3 regions of the Streptomyces antibioticus genome follow, and region 3 is predicted to be linked to each of the others. Evidence: riboswitches for the same ligand, from Rfam matches in the RefSeq annotation. Region 3 holds a riboswitch; each other region holds the start of a gene.
The links. Region 3 has a riboswitch for cyclic di-AMP ahead of AFM16_RS29005 (M23 family metallopeptidase). Riboswitches for the same ligand answer to the same signal wherever they lie in the genome.

Region 1 (3,505 bases), 2.2 Mb from region 3:
CCGGCTGCTGGTGAACTCCCCCGACCGCCGCGCCGCCCGGCTCGCGGAGGGCCGGCCGGAGTACCCCCTCAAGGTCACCGTCAGCGGCTCCGGCGAGCTGGACCCGGAGGCCCGCTTCTGGCACAGCGGCGGCGAGAAAGTCGTCTATACGACGGAGAAGGGCGCGGCACGGGCCCGCGCGCTCGGCATCGCGGCGGACGTCGTCCCCCTCGGCGCCGAGCTGGACTGGCGGCGCCTCCTCACCCATCTGCACGACGAGCGCGGGGTGCGCCGGCTGATGGTCGAGGGCGGTGGCACCGTCCACAGCCAGCTCCTCCAGCAGGGCCTCGCCGACGAACTCCAGCTCGTCCTCGCCCCCCTCTTCGTGGGCGACCCGGACGCGCCCCGGCTCTTCGGCCCCGGCGCCTACCAGGGCGGACGCCTCCGGCTGACCGAGACGCGGCGGATCGAGGACGTCGTCCTCATGCGCTACGAGCCCACCGCCCCCGGCACCGGTGACCTCCCCGCCGCGGCCGACCGGCACTGGCTCGCCCTCGCCTGCGAGCTGGCCACGCAGTGCCCGCCGTCGGACACGGCGTTCAGCGTGGGCGCGGTGGTCGTGGCCGCCGACGGGACCGAGCTGGCCCGCGGCCACTCCCGCGAGGGCGACGACCTCCAGGCGCACGCCGAGGAGGCGGCCCTCGCCAAGCTCGACCCCGCCGACCCGCGGCTGGCCGGCGCCACCGTCTACAGCAGCCTCGAACCCTGCGCCGTCCGCGCCTCCCGGCCCACGCCGTGCGCCCGGCTCGTCCTGGACGCGGGGGTGCGCCGGGTCGTCACGGCCTGGCGGGAGCCGGACACCTTCGTGAAGAACGCGGACGGCAGCGGCCTGCTGGCGGCCCACGGCGTCGACGTCGTCGTCCTCCCGGAGTACGCGGAACGGGCCCAGAAGCCCAACCGGCACCTGCCCGGATAACCGATGTGCTTTCCACCCCCGGGATGGCGTAGAGTGGTGTTCATCGACGCGGGGTGGAGCAGCTCGGTAGCTCGCTGGGCTCATAACCCAGAGGTCGCAGGTTCAAATCCTGTCCCCGCTACTGAAGGCCGAGGGCCGGAATCCGAGAGGGTTCCGGCCCTCGGTGCGTTCCGCGTCCATGTGCGGCTACCACCGGTGACCGGCCGTGCGCTCTGCGCATAACAAGTGAGTCACCATCAAAACGGGGATGACTACTGAACGGTTCCCGGGGTAGGGGCGGCGCCGGTCAACTCGCCCGTTTTTCATCGTTCATGGCCTGAAAGTCCAGGCCAGAAATGTTGTTGATCAAGGGGAACAGCTTGGAATAGCGCCCCCGGGTCTATTAACGTTCGATAACGCAGCGCGGTCGTCCCAGCCGTCACAAGCGACGGCTCCGTGCGCACGCGCCGAATCCCGCAAGGGAACCGGGGAACCACCACCTTGGGGTGAATCGCACGGCAGCCGCCCGTGAACTCGCAGAGTCACGAACGGTATACGCGCGTAGGAGACCTTCCCGCTCCGAACCCGTCAGCTAACCCGGTAGGCGGCGGAAGGAAAGGAGTGCGCCCGCGTGGTGTCCAACCGGCCTGCCCCCGAAGCCCCGTTCGTGCCGAGTCAGCGGTCCGCCGACACCTTCGTCTACGGCGGCGCGCGCACCGACGACGAGGGCCCCTGGGAGGAGTGGAACCCCACCGCGGAGTCCGTCCGCCCGGTCCGGGGCAAGCACCGGGTCGCCAAGCAGCGCGGCGGCGGAGGAGGGTTCGCCCGTAGCTCCACCGTGCTCGGCGTCGGCGTCATCGCCGCCGTCAGCGCCGGCGGGATGGCCAGCGCCAACACAGGCAAGGCCCCGGTCTCCATCTCCATGCCGGACCTGCCGAACGTCGGCTCGCTGATATCCGACGACGAGCCCGCCGAGGACACCGCCCCCACGCTCAGCAGCTTCGGCAGCGTGACCACCCCGCAGGCCGACGACACCGCCCCGCAGAGCGCCGCCGACGCCGGCGAGGCCCTGCGCAGCCGGATCATGGCCCAGGTCGAGTCGCAGCAGACGCAGGTCGAGACGCAGGCCCAGCTCGCCGCCGCGGAAGCCGCGGCCAAGGCCGAGGCCGACGCCGTCGCCAAGGCCGAGAAGGAGGCGGAGACCAAGGCCACCGCCGCCAAGGAGAAGGCCGAGGCGGAGGCCAAGGAGAAGGCCGAGGCCGCGCGCCTCGCCGAGCTGGCCACGCAGTACGCGCTGCCGACCTCCTCGTACACGATCACCTCGACCTTCGGTGAGGCCGGCGCCTACTGGTCCTCCGGCTACCACACCGGCCTGGACTTCGCCGCCCCCACGGGCACGCTGATCAAGGCCGTGCACAGCGGCACGATCACGTCGGCGGGCTGGGACGGCTCGTACGGCTACAAGACCGTGCTCACCCTCGACGACGGCACCGAGATCTGGTACGCCCACCAGTCGTCGATCAGCGTCAGCGTCGGCCAGAAGGTCGCGACCGGCGATGTCATCGGCCGCGTCGGCGCCACCGGCAACGTCACCGGCGCCCACCTCCACCTGGAGGTCCACCCGGGCGGCAGTGCGTCGGGCATCGACCCGGGGGCCTGGCTGCGGAGCAAGGGCCTCAACCCCTGAGGTTTCCCGGCTCGGACTGATCCGCCCGCCGCTTCACACGCTGTTCGCACGGCGGGCGGAATCGTCCCGGCACCGGTGACCGTTGGGAAGAGGCATGACTGCTCTTCGCAAGCTCGGCACCTCCGACCTCCAGGTCTTCCCGCTCGCCCTCGGCGGCAACGTCTTCGGCTGGACCGCCGACGAGACCGCCTCCTTCGCCGTCCTCGACGCCTACACCGCCGCCGGCGGCAACTTCCTCGACACCGCCGACTCCTACTCGGCGTGGATCGAGGGCAACAGCGGCGGCGAGTCCGAGACCCTGATCGGCCGCTGGATCGCCGCCCGCGGCAACCGCGACGACCTGGTGATCGCCACCAAGGTCAGCCAGCACCCGGACTTCCCCGGCCTGACCGCCGCCAACATCAAGGCCGCCGCCGACGCCTCCCTGCGCCGCCTCGGCACCGACCACATCGACCTGTACTACACCCACTTCGACAAGCCCGAGGTGCCGGTCGAGGAGATCGTCGGCGCGCTCGACGACCTGGTGCGGGCGGGCAAGGTGCGGTACACGGCCGCCTCCAACATCTCGCCCGAACGCCTCCGGGCGTCCCTGGAGTTCGCCGACCGCGAGGGCCTCGCCCGGTACGTGGCGCTCCAGCCCCACTACAACCTGGTCTCCCGCGACACCTACGAGGGCGCCCTCCAGGACCTCGCCGAGCGCTCGGGGCTCGCCGCCCTCCCCTACTCCGGGCTCGCCTCCGGCTTCCTCACCGGCAAGTACCGGCCGGGCGGTGCGACGGTGGACAGCGCGCGGGCGGGGAGGGCCGCCGGGCACCTGGAGACGGAGCGGGGCCGCCGGGTCCTTCTCGTGCTGGACGAGATCGCCCGCGAGCGCGGCGCCGAGG
Region 2 (3,505 bases), 2.7 Mb from region 3:
CGCCATCGCGATCCCGCTGCTCGCCGCCACCGGCGCGAGCGCGGCCGAGGGCACGGTGTGGGACCAGGTGGCCCAGTGCGAGACCGGCGGCTCCTGGAGCGCCGACAAGGGCACCGGCGAGTACGGCGGCCTCAGCCTCACCCAGGAGCGGTGGGAGACCTACGGCGGGCTGGACTACGCCGCCAGCCCCGACCTGGCCAGCCGCAACCAGCAGATAGCCGTCGCGCAGAAGCTGCTCGCGGCCGAGGGGGTCGGCGCCTGGGGCACCTGCGGGCTGACGTCCGGGCTCACCAAGGAGTCCGGCGCGCTGAACGTGGACACGGGCATCGCTGACGGTTCATCCGGTTCGTCTGGTTTGTCCGACCTGTCCAAGGGGGAGTCCGGCTCCTCGGCGTCCGGCGGCTCCGCCGGCTCCGGCGCGACCTCGTCGCCCGGCGCCTCCGACTCCACCGAGGGTTCGGCGAGTTCGTCCCCTTCCTCCTCTTCTTCCCCTTCCCCCTCTTCGTCCGCTTCGTCCGCCGACGAGGAGGACGCGGCCGCCTCCGAGGGTGCCGCGAAACCGGGTGGCGCGGCGAAGGGCGGCGGCACGCCCTCCGGCAGCCCCGAAGCGGACGAGTCGGGCGAGTCGGACAAGTGGGTGCAGGACGTGGGTTCTTGGAGCCTCGTCGACACCGGCACCCTCGGCTCCGGCGGCCGTCACCGCGGCGCCACCGCCGAGGAGGGCCCGTCGGACGGCCTGGCGCCCGCCTCCGCCGGCCGGCACGCCGCCGAGGAGGTCTACACGGTCCAGGACGGCGACTCCCTCGCCTCCATCACCGACTCCCTTGGCCTGGAGGGCGGATGGCGCGCCCTGTACGAGGAGAACCTGGAGCGCATCGGTGCCGACCCGAGCGTCATCGTCCCCGGTCAGGCGCTGGACACCGGCGCCGAATAGGGCCGGAACACCCCCAAAGGCACCGGGAGTTCACGTCACACTTCGCGCCGAATGTCCGGTTTGGTGAAAGTGTGGGATGAGTCTCAGAAGCCCTGATCGTCTTTGGAATTCCGCGAATTCCGTGTCTACGGTCGAGCCGCTCGGCAACCCGGGCCCCGGTCGTCGCAACGCCGAATCCTGCCAGTGGCGCCCCGGGAACAGTCGTCGCGTCAAGCGCCGCAGGCAGGAGCGGGGGACCCAAGGTAAGTGCCGGAACCGGCGGTCGACGCCGTGACCGGCTCGGGGTGAAGCCGTGCACCGTGAGGTGCGCGGCCGGGCAACTCAACCGGCCCGAACCCGACAGCTCACCTCGCAGGCGTCGGTGAGGGGATCGTTCCATGCTGTTTTCCGGTAAGGGCAAGCACCGCCGTCCGTCCAAGACCACCCGCGCCGCCATGATCGCCGGCGTCACCGGTGTCGCCGTCGCCGCCCCGCTGATGGCCGCCGGCAACGCCTCCGCCGCCACCGCCTCCGAGTGGGACGCGGTCGCCCAGTGCGAGTCGGGCGGCAACTGGTCCATCAACACCGGCAACGGCTACTACGGCGGCCTCCAGTTCTCCGCCTCCACCTGGGCCGCGTACGGCGGCACCGCCTACGCCTCCCGCGCCGACCTGGCCTCCAAGACGCAGCAGATCACCATCGCCGAGAAGGTCCTCGCGGGCCAGGGCAAGGGTGCCTGGCCGACCTGCGGCGTCGGTCTGTCCAACACGCCGTTCAACGGCGGCGCCTCGGCCGGCTCCGACAGCGGCTCCTCCTCGGCCCAGACCCCGTCCGCCGCCCCGACCGCGGGCAGCACCGGCTCCCGCGCCGGCGAGCAGCAGGCCGCCTCCCGCTCCGCCGAGCGCCCCGCCGTCGGCAAGAGCGAGCAGAGCACCAAGACCGTCACCACCCCGACCGGCAAGAAGGTCAAGAAGGGCGACGGCGAGTACAAGGTCGTCAAGGGCGACACCCTCAGCACCATCGCCACCAAGCACAAGGTCAAGGGCGGCTGGCAGAAGCTGTTCCAGCTCAACAAGGGTGTCGTCCAGGACGCCGACCTGATCTACCCGGGCCAGCAGCTCCACCTCAAGTGAGCCGCGGCCGGGCCGTCGCTCCCCCCAGGTGACACCCGGCCCCCAGCGGGACCACAGCTTCCCCACAAGCGGGCCCCGCACACTGAGTACCTCGTGAGGGTCACCCCCCGTCCTCACGGGCCCCCGCCCCGGTGCGTCTTCCCCCGTACGCACCGGGGCGGGGTTTTTCGTGCGCCGGATTTTCGCCTCCACGCCACCCACCCTTTGTTCCGGGCGGAAACAATGGGTACGGTCTACCTGTCCACCGGACGGTCTGTCTGTCCACGGGACGGTCGGTCGGCTGCCGACGCCCCGAAGGCGGTTAGGCTCTAGTCGCAAGGCCCACACGGCCCCGCACACCCAGCGTCACATCCAAGAAGGAGATGCTCGTGCCGTCCATCGACGTCGTCGTAGCCCGGGAAATCCTGGACTCCCGAGGCAACCCCACGGTCGAGGTCGAGGTCGGCCTCGACGACGGCAGCACGGGTCGTGCCGCCGTCCCGTCCGGCGCCTCCACCGGCGCCTTCGAGGCCATCGAGCTGCGCGACGGTGACCCGAACCGCTACCAGGGCAAGGGTGTCGAGAAGGCCGTCCTCGCCGTCATCGAGCAGATCGGCCCCGAGCTGGTCGGCTACGACGCCACCGAGCAGCGCCTGATCGACCAGGCCATGTTCGACCTGGACGCCACCGACAACAAGGGCTCCCTCGGCGCCAACGCGATCCTCGGCGTCTCCCTCGCCGTCGCCCACGCCGCCTCCGAGGCCAGCGACCTCCCGCTCTTCCGCTACCTGGGCGGCCCGAACGCGCACCTGCTGCCCGTTCCGATGATGAACATCCTGAACGGCGGCTCGCACGCCGACTCCAACGTGGACATCCAGGAGTTCATGATCGCCCCGATCGGCGCGGAGTCCTTCTCCGAGGCGCTGCGCTGGGGCACCGAGGTCTACCACACCCTCAAGAAGGTGCTGAAGGCCAAGGGCCTGTCCACCGGCCTCGGCGACGAGGGCGGCTTCGCCCCGAACCTCGGCTCCAACCGCGAGGCCCTCGACCTCATCCTCGAGGCCATCAAGGAAGCCGGCTACGCGCCCGGCGAGCAGATCGCGCTCGCGCTCGACGTCGCCGCGTCCGAGTTCTACAAGGACGGCACGTACCAGTTCGAGGGCAAGTCCCGCTCGGCCGCCGAGATGACCGAGTACTACGAGGAGCTGGTGGCGGCCTACCCGCTGGTCTCCATCGAGGACCCGCTGTTCGAGGACGACTGGGCCGGCTGGAAGGTCCTCACCGACCGCCTCGGCGACAAGGTGCAGATCGTCGGCGACGACCTGTTCGTCACCAACCCCGAGCGCCTCGCCCGCGGCATCGAGGAGGGCACCGCCAACGCCCTGCTCGTCAAGGTCAACCAGATCGGCTCGCTCACCGAGACGCTGGACGCTGTCGAGCTGGCCCAGCGCAACGGCTTCAAGTGCATGATGTCCCACCG
Region 3 (3,505 bases):
CGTGAGCGCCCGCGCGCGGTCTCCGTCGCCGCGCGCCACCGCGTCCACGATCGCGCCGTGCTGGACCCAGGACTCCACCGGGTCGGCCGGGGCGTCCACCGCGTACATCCAGGCGATCTTGTGCCGGAGCTGGGTGAGCATCGAGGTCAGGGCGTGGCTCCCGGAGGCCTGGGCGAGCGTCTCGTGGAACCAGCCGCCCAGGGAGCGCAGATCCTCGCTGTTGCCCCTCCTGGCGCGCTCCTGGCCCAGCCGGACGAGTCCGCGCAGCACCTTCAGATGGGCCTCGGTGCGGCGCTGGGCGGCCCGGGCGGCGCCCAGCGGCTCCAGCAGCATCCGCATCTCCAGCAGATCGGCCGCCTCGTGCTCGGTGGGCTCCGCCACGCACGCGCCCGCGTGCCGGCGCGTGACCACGAAGCCCTCGGCCTCCAGGGTGCGCAGCGCCTCGCGGACCGGGACCCGGGAAACGCCGTAACGGCGGGCGAGAAGTTCCTCGGTGAGACGGCTGCCGCGCTCGTAGACACCGGCGACGATGTCGTCCCGGATCGCCGTGCACACCGAATGCGCCGGAATACGCATGACCGACCTCCGCCTTAATCCCCGTGAAACGTCGACGATTGACGTGTGTTCCGTGACTCTATTGCAATGAGCCGGAATTTCCGACGGCAGGCCGGAATCCAGGGATATTTTTTGGACAGCGGGGTCCCGAAAACGACGAAAGCCCCGGCCGTGGGGCCGGGGCCGGACGATGTGTCGCCGTCAGAGGTTCACGCCGTGCGAGCGGAGGTAGGCGACCGGGTCCAGGTCCGAGCCGTACTCCGCCGTGGTGCGGGCCTCGAAGTGCAGGTGCGCACCGGTGACGTTGCCGGTCGCGCCGGACAGGCCGATCTGCTGGCCCGGGGTGACCTGCTGGCCGACCGAGACACCGATGGAGGACAGGTGACCGTACTGGGTGTACGTGCCGTCGTTCATCTTGATGACGATCTGGTTGCCGTACGCGCCGCCCCAGCCGGCCTCCACGACGGTGCCCATGCCGACCGCGTGCACCGGGGTGCCGCTGGAGGCGTGGAAGTCGACGCCGGTGTGGCTGCCGGAGGACCACAGGGAGCTGCTGGCCTGGTAGCCGGTGGAGACGTAGGAGCCGCTGATCGGCATGACGAAGGTGTTGAGGCGCTTGCGCTCGGCCTCACGGGCGGCACGCGCGCGTGCCTCGCGCTCCTCGGCGGCCTTCTTGGCGGCGGCCTCGCGGGCGGCCTCCTCGAAGGCGGCTTCCTTCTGCGCCATGACCTGGTTGTCGATCTGGTCGGCGACGTCGTCGCCGGTGACCACGGGGATCAGCGCGGTCTGCGCGGGGGCGGGTTCCGCGGCGAAGGCCGGGGAGGAGGCGACAGTGGCCATCACGCCGGTGGTGGTGAGCGCCGCGACGCCGGCCGCGCGGGCGCTGGTGCGCTGCATCCGGCTGGGGCGACGGTGCTTCCCGGCCGGCTTCCCGGCGGCGTAGGTGAACGCCATGAAGTTGGGCGGTCCTTTCCTTCCTTCTCGCCTACCGGGTTAGCTGACGGGTTCGGAGCAGGAAGGTCTCCTACGGGCCCCCTCGCGTACGCGCGGGCGTCCGATTCACCCCAGGGACTGCACAGAGTGGGTCCCCGGCTCCCCTGGCTCGCGCCGTACGGGGACTCGGCGATGACTGTCCGGTGCCGCGGCTGCGGCGCACTGCCTGACGAACAGCCCGACTGACGCTATGCGGCGCCGCTTTCAATCCTCAAACGGATCACGGTTTTTGTAGCGCACGCCACAGGGCAGACAGGCAGCCTCCGCATCAATTCGGACATCTTGCGGCCCTGGTGACGCTTCCGTCACCGGGGCCGCCCGATGCTCGTGGTGGACGTACGCGCGTACGCGGCCGCGCAGTTGTCCGTTCGCCGGCTACGCGGCGTGTCCGGCTACTCGGCCGCGACGACCGTCACCTCGCCGATCCCGAGGGCCGCCACGGCGTCCCGGATCTGCGAGGCGTCGCCCACGAGGACCGTGACCAGGCGGTCCACCGGGAAGGCGTTCACGGCGGCCGCGGTGGCCTCCACGGTGCCGGTCGCGGCCAACTGCTGGTACAGCGTGGCCTGGTAGTCGTCGGGCAGGTGCTGCTCGACCTGGTCGGCGAGCGTGCCCGCGACGGCGGCGGCGGTCTCGTACTTCAGCGGCGCCACACCGACGAGGTTCTGCACGGCGACGTCGCGCTCGGCGTCGGTGAGCCCCTCGGCGGCCAGGGTGCGCAGCACCTTCCACAGGTCGTCCAGGGCCGGCCCGGTGTTCGGGGTGTCCACGGAGCCGCTGATGGCGAGCAGCGCGGCGCCCGAGCCGTCCGGGGCGGAGCGCAGGACCTGGCCGAACGCCCGCACGCCGTAGGTGTAGCCCTTCTCCTCGCGCAGGACGCGGTCCAGGCGGGAGGTGAGGGTGCCGCCGAGGCAGTAGGTGCCGAGCACCTGCGCGGCCCACACGCGGTCGTGCCGGTCGGCGCCGATCCGGCCGATGAGGAGCTGCGTCTGCACGGCACCCGGGCGGTCCACGATGACGACCCGGCCGGCGTCGTCGGCGGTCACCGGCGCGACCGGCAGGGGCTGGGCCTGGGAGCCCGTCCACGCGCCCAGGGTGTCGCCGAGCAGCTTCTCCAGGTCGACGCCGGTGAGGTCGCCGACGACCACGGCGGTGGCCGTCGCGGGCCGGACGTGCTTCTCGTAGAAGGCGCGGACGGCCGCCGAGTCGATGTTCTCGACCGTCTCCGCGGTGCCCTGGCGGGGGCGCGACATGCGCGCGGTGGCCGGGAACAGCTCCTTGGACAGCTCCTTGGCCGCGCGGCGGGAGGGGTTGGCCAGCTCGTGCGGGATCTCGTCCAGGCGGTTGCGGACCAGGCGTTCGACCTCGCTGTCGGCGAACGCGGGCGCGCGCAGGGCGTCGGCGACCAGGCCGAGCCCCTTCGGCAGCCGGGAGGCGGGCACCTCCAGGCTCAGCCGGACGCCGGGGTGGTCGGCGTGCGCGTCGAGGGTGGCGCCGCAGCGCTCCAGCTCGGCGGCGAACTCCTCGGCGGAGTGCTTGTCGGTGCCCTCGGAGAAGGCGCGCGCCATGATCGTGGCGACGCCGTCCAGACCGGCCGGCTCGGCGTCGAGGGGCGCGTCGAGGATGATCTCGACGGCGACGACCTGCTGGCCGGGGCGGTGACAGTGCAGCACGGTGAGGCCATTGGCCAGTGTGCCGCGCGCGGGTGCCGGGAAGGCCCAGGGGGTGGCCTCGCCGGCCTGGGGCTGGGGGTGGAACTCCATCGTGGCGAGCTCGCTCACTGGGCCGCCTCCTCGTTCTCGTCCTGGTCGGCGGTGGCTTCGGGGGCGGTCGGCTCGTAGACGAGGACCGCGCGGTTGTCGGGCCGCAGGCGCGCCTCGGCGACCTGCCGCACCTCCTCCGGGGTGATGTCCAGCACGCGCTGTACGGCGGTCAGGGCGAGCTGCGGGTCGCCGAA

Region 1: linked by a shared signal. The riboswitch ahead of AFM16_RS18865 (M23 family metallopeptidase) and the one ahead of AFM16_RS29005 (M23 family metallopeptidase) in region 3 are both predicted to bind cyclic di-AMP.
Region 2: linked by a shared signal. The riboswitch ahead of AFM16_RS16215 (LysM peptidoglycan-binding domain-containing protein) and the one ahead of AFM16_RS29005 (M23 family metallopeptidase) in region 3 are both predicted to bind cyclic di-AMP.

Annotation. Positions count from the first base shown of each region.
Region 1 covers NZ_CM007717.1:4,203,532-4,207,036, reverse strand. Annotated here, with positions in the region: gene AFM16_RS18875 (dihydrofolate reductase family protein) at 1-955, shown strand, start outside; tRNA gene AFM16_RS18870 (tRNA-Met) at 1,003-1,076, shown strand; cyclic di-AMP (ydaO/yuaA leader) riboswitch at 1,390-1,556, shown strand; gene AFM16_RS18865 (M23 family metallopeptidase) at 1,566-2,621, shown strand; gene AFM16_RS18860 (aldo/keto reductase) at 2,716-3,505, shown strand, end outside.
Region 2 covers NZ_CM007717.1:3,652,854-3,656,358, reverse strand. Annotated here, with positions in the region: gene AFM16_RS16220 (LysM peptidoglycan-binding domain-containing protein) at 1-934, shown strand, start outside; cyclic di-AMP (ydaO/yuaA leader) riboswitch at 1,139-1,307, shown strand; gene AFM16_RS16215 (LysM peptidoglycan-binding domain-containing protein) at 1,312-2,046, shown strand; gene eno (phosphopyruvate hydratase) at 2,409-3,505, shown strand, end outside.
Region 3 covers NZ_CM007717.1:6,389,859-6,393,363, reverse strand. Annotated here, with positions in the region: gene AFM16_RS29010 (GntR family transcriptional regulator) at 1-576, opposite strand, end outside; gene AFM16_RS29005 (M23 family metallopeptidase) at 757-1,509, opposite strand; cyclic di-AMP (ydaO/yuaA leader) riboswitch at 1,524-1,690, opposite strand; gene AFM16_RS29000 (M16 family metallopeptidase) at 1,941-3,329, opposite strand; gene AFM16_RS28995 (M16 family metallopeptidase) at 3,326-3,505, opposite strand, start outside.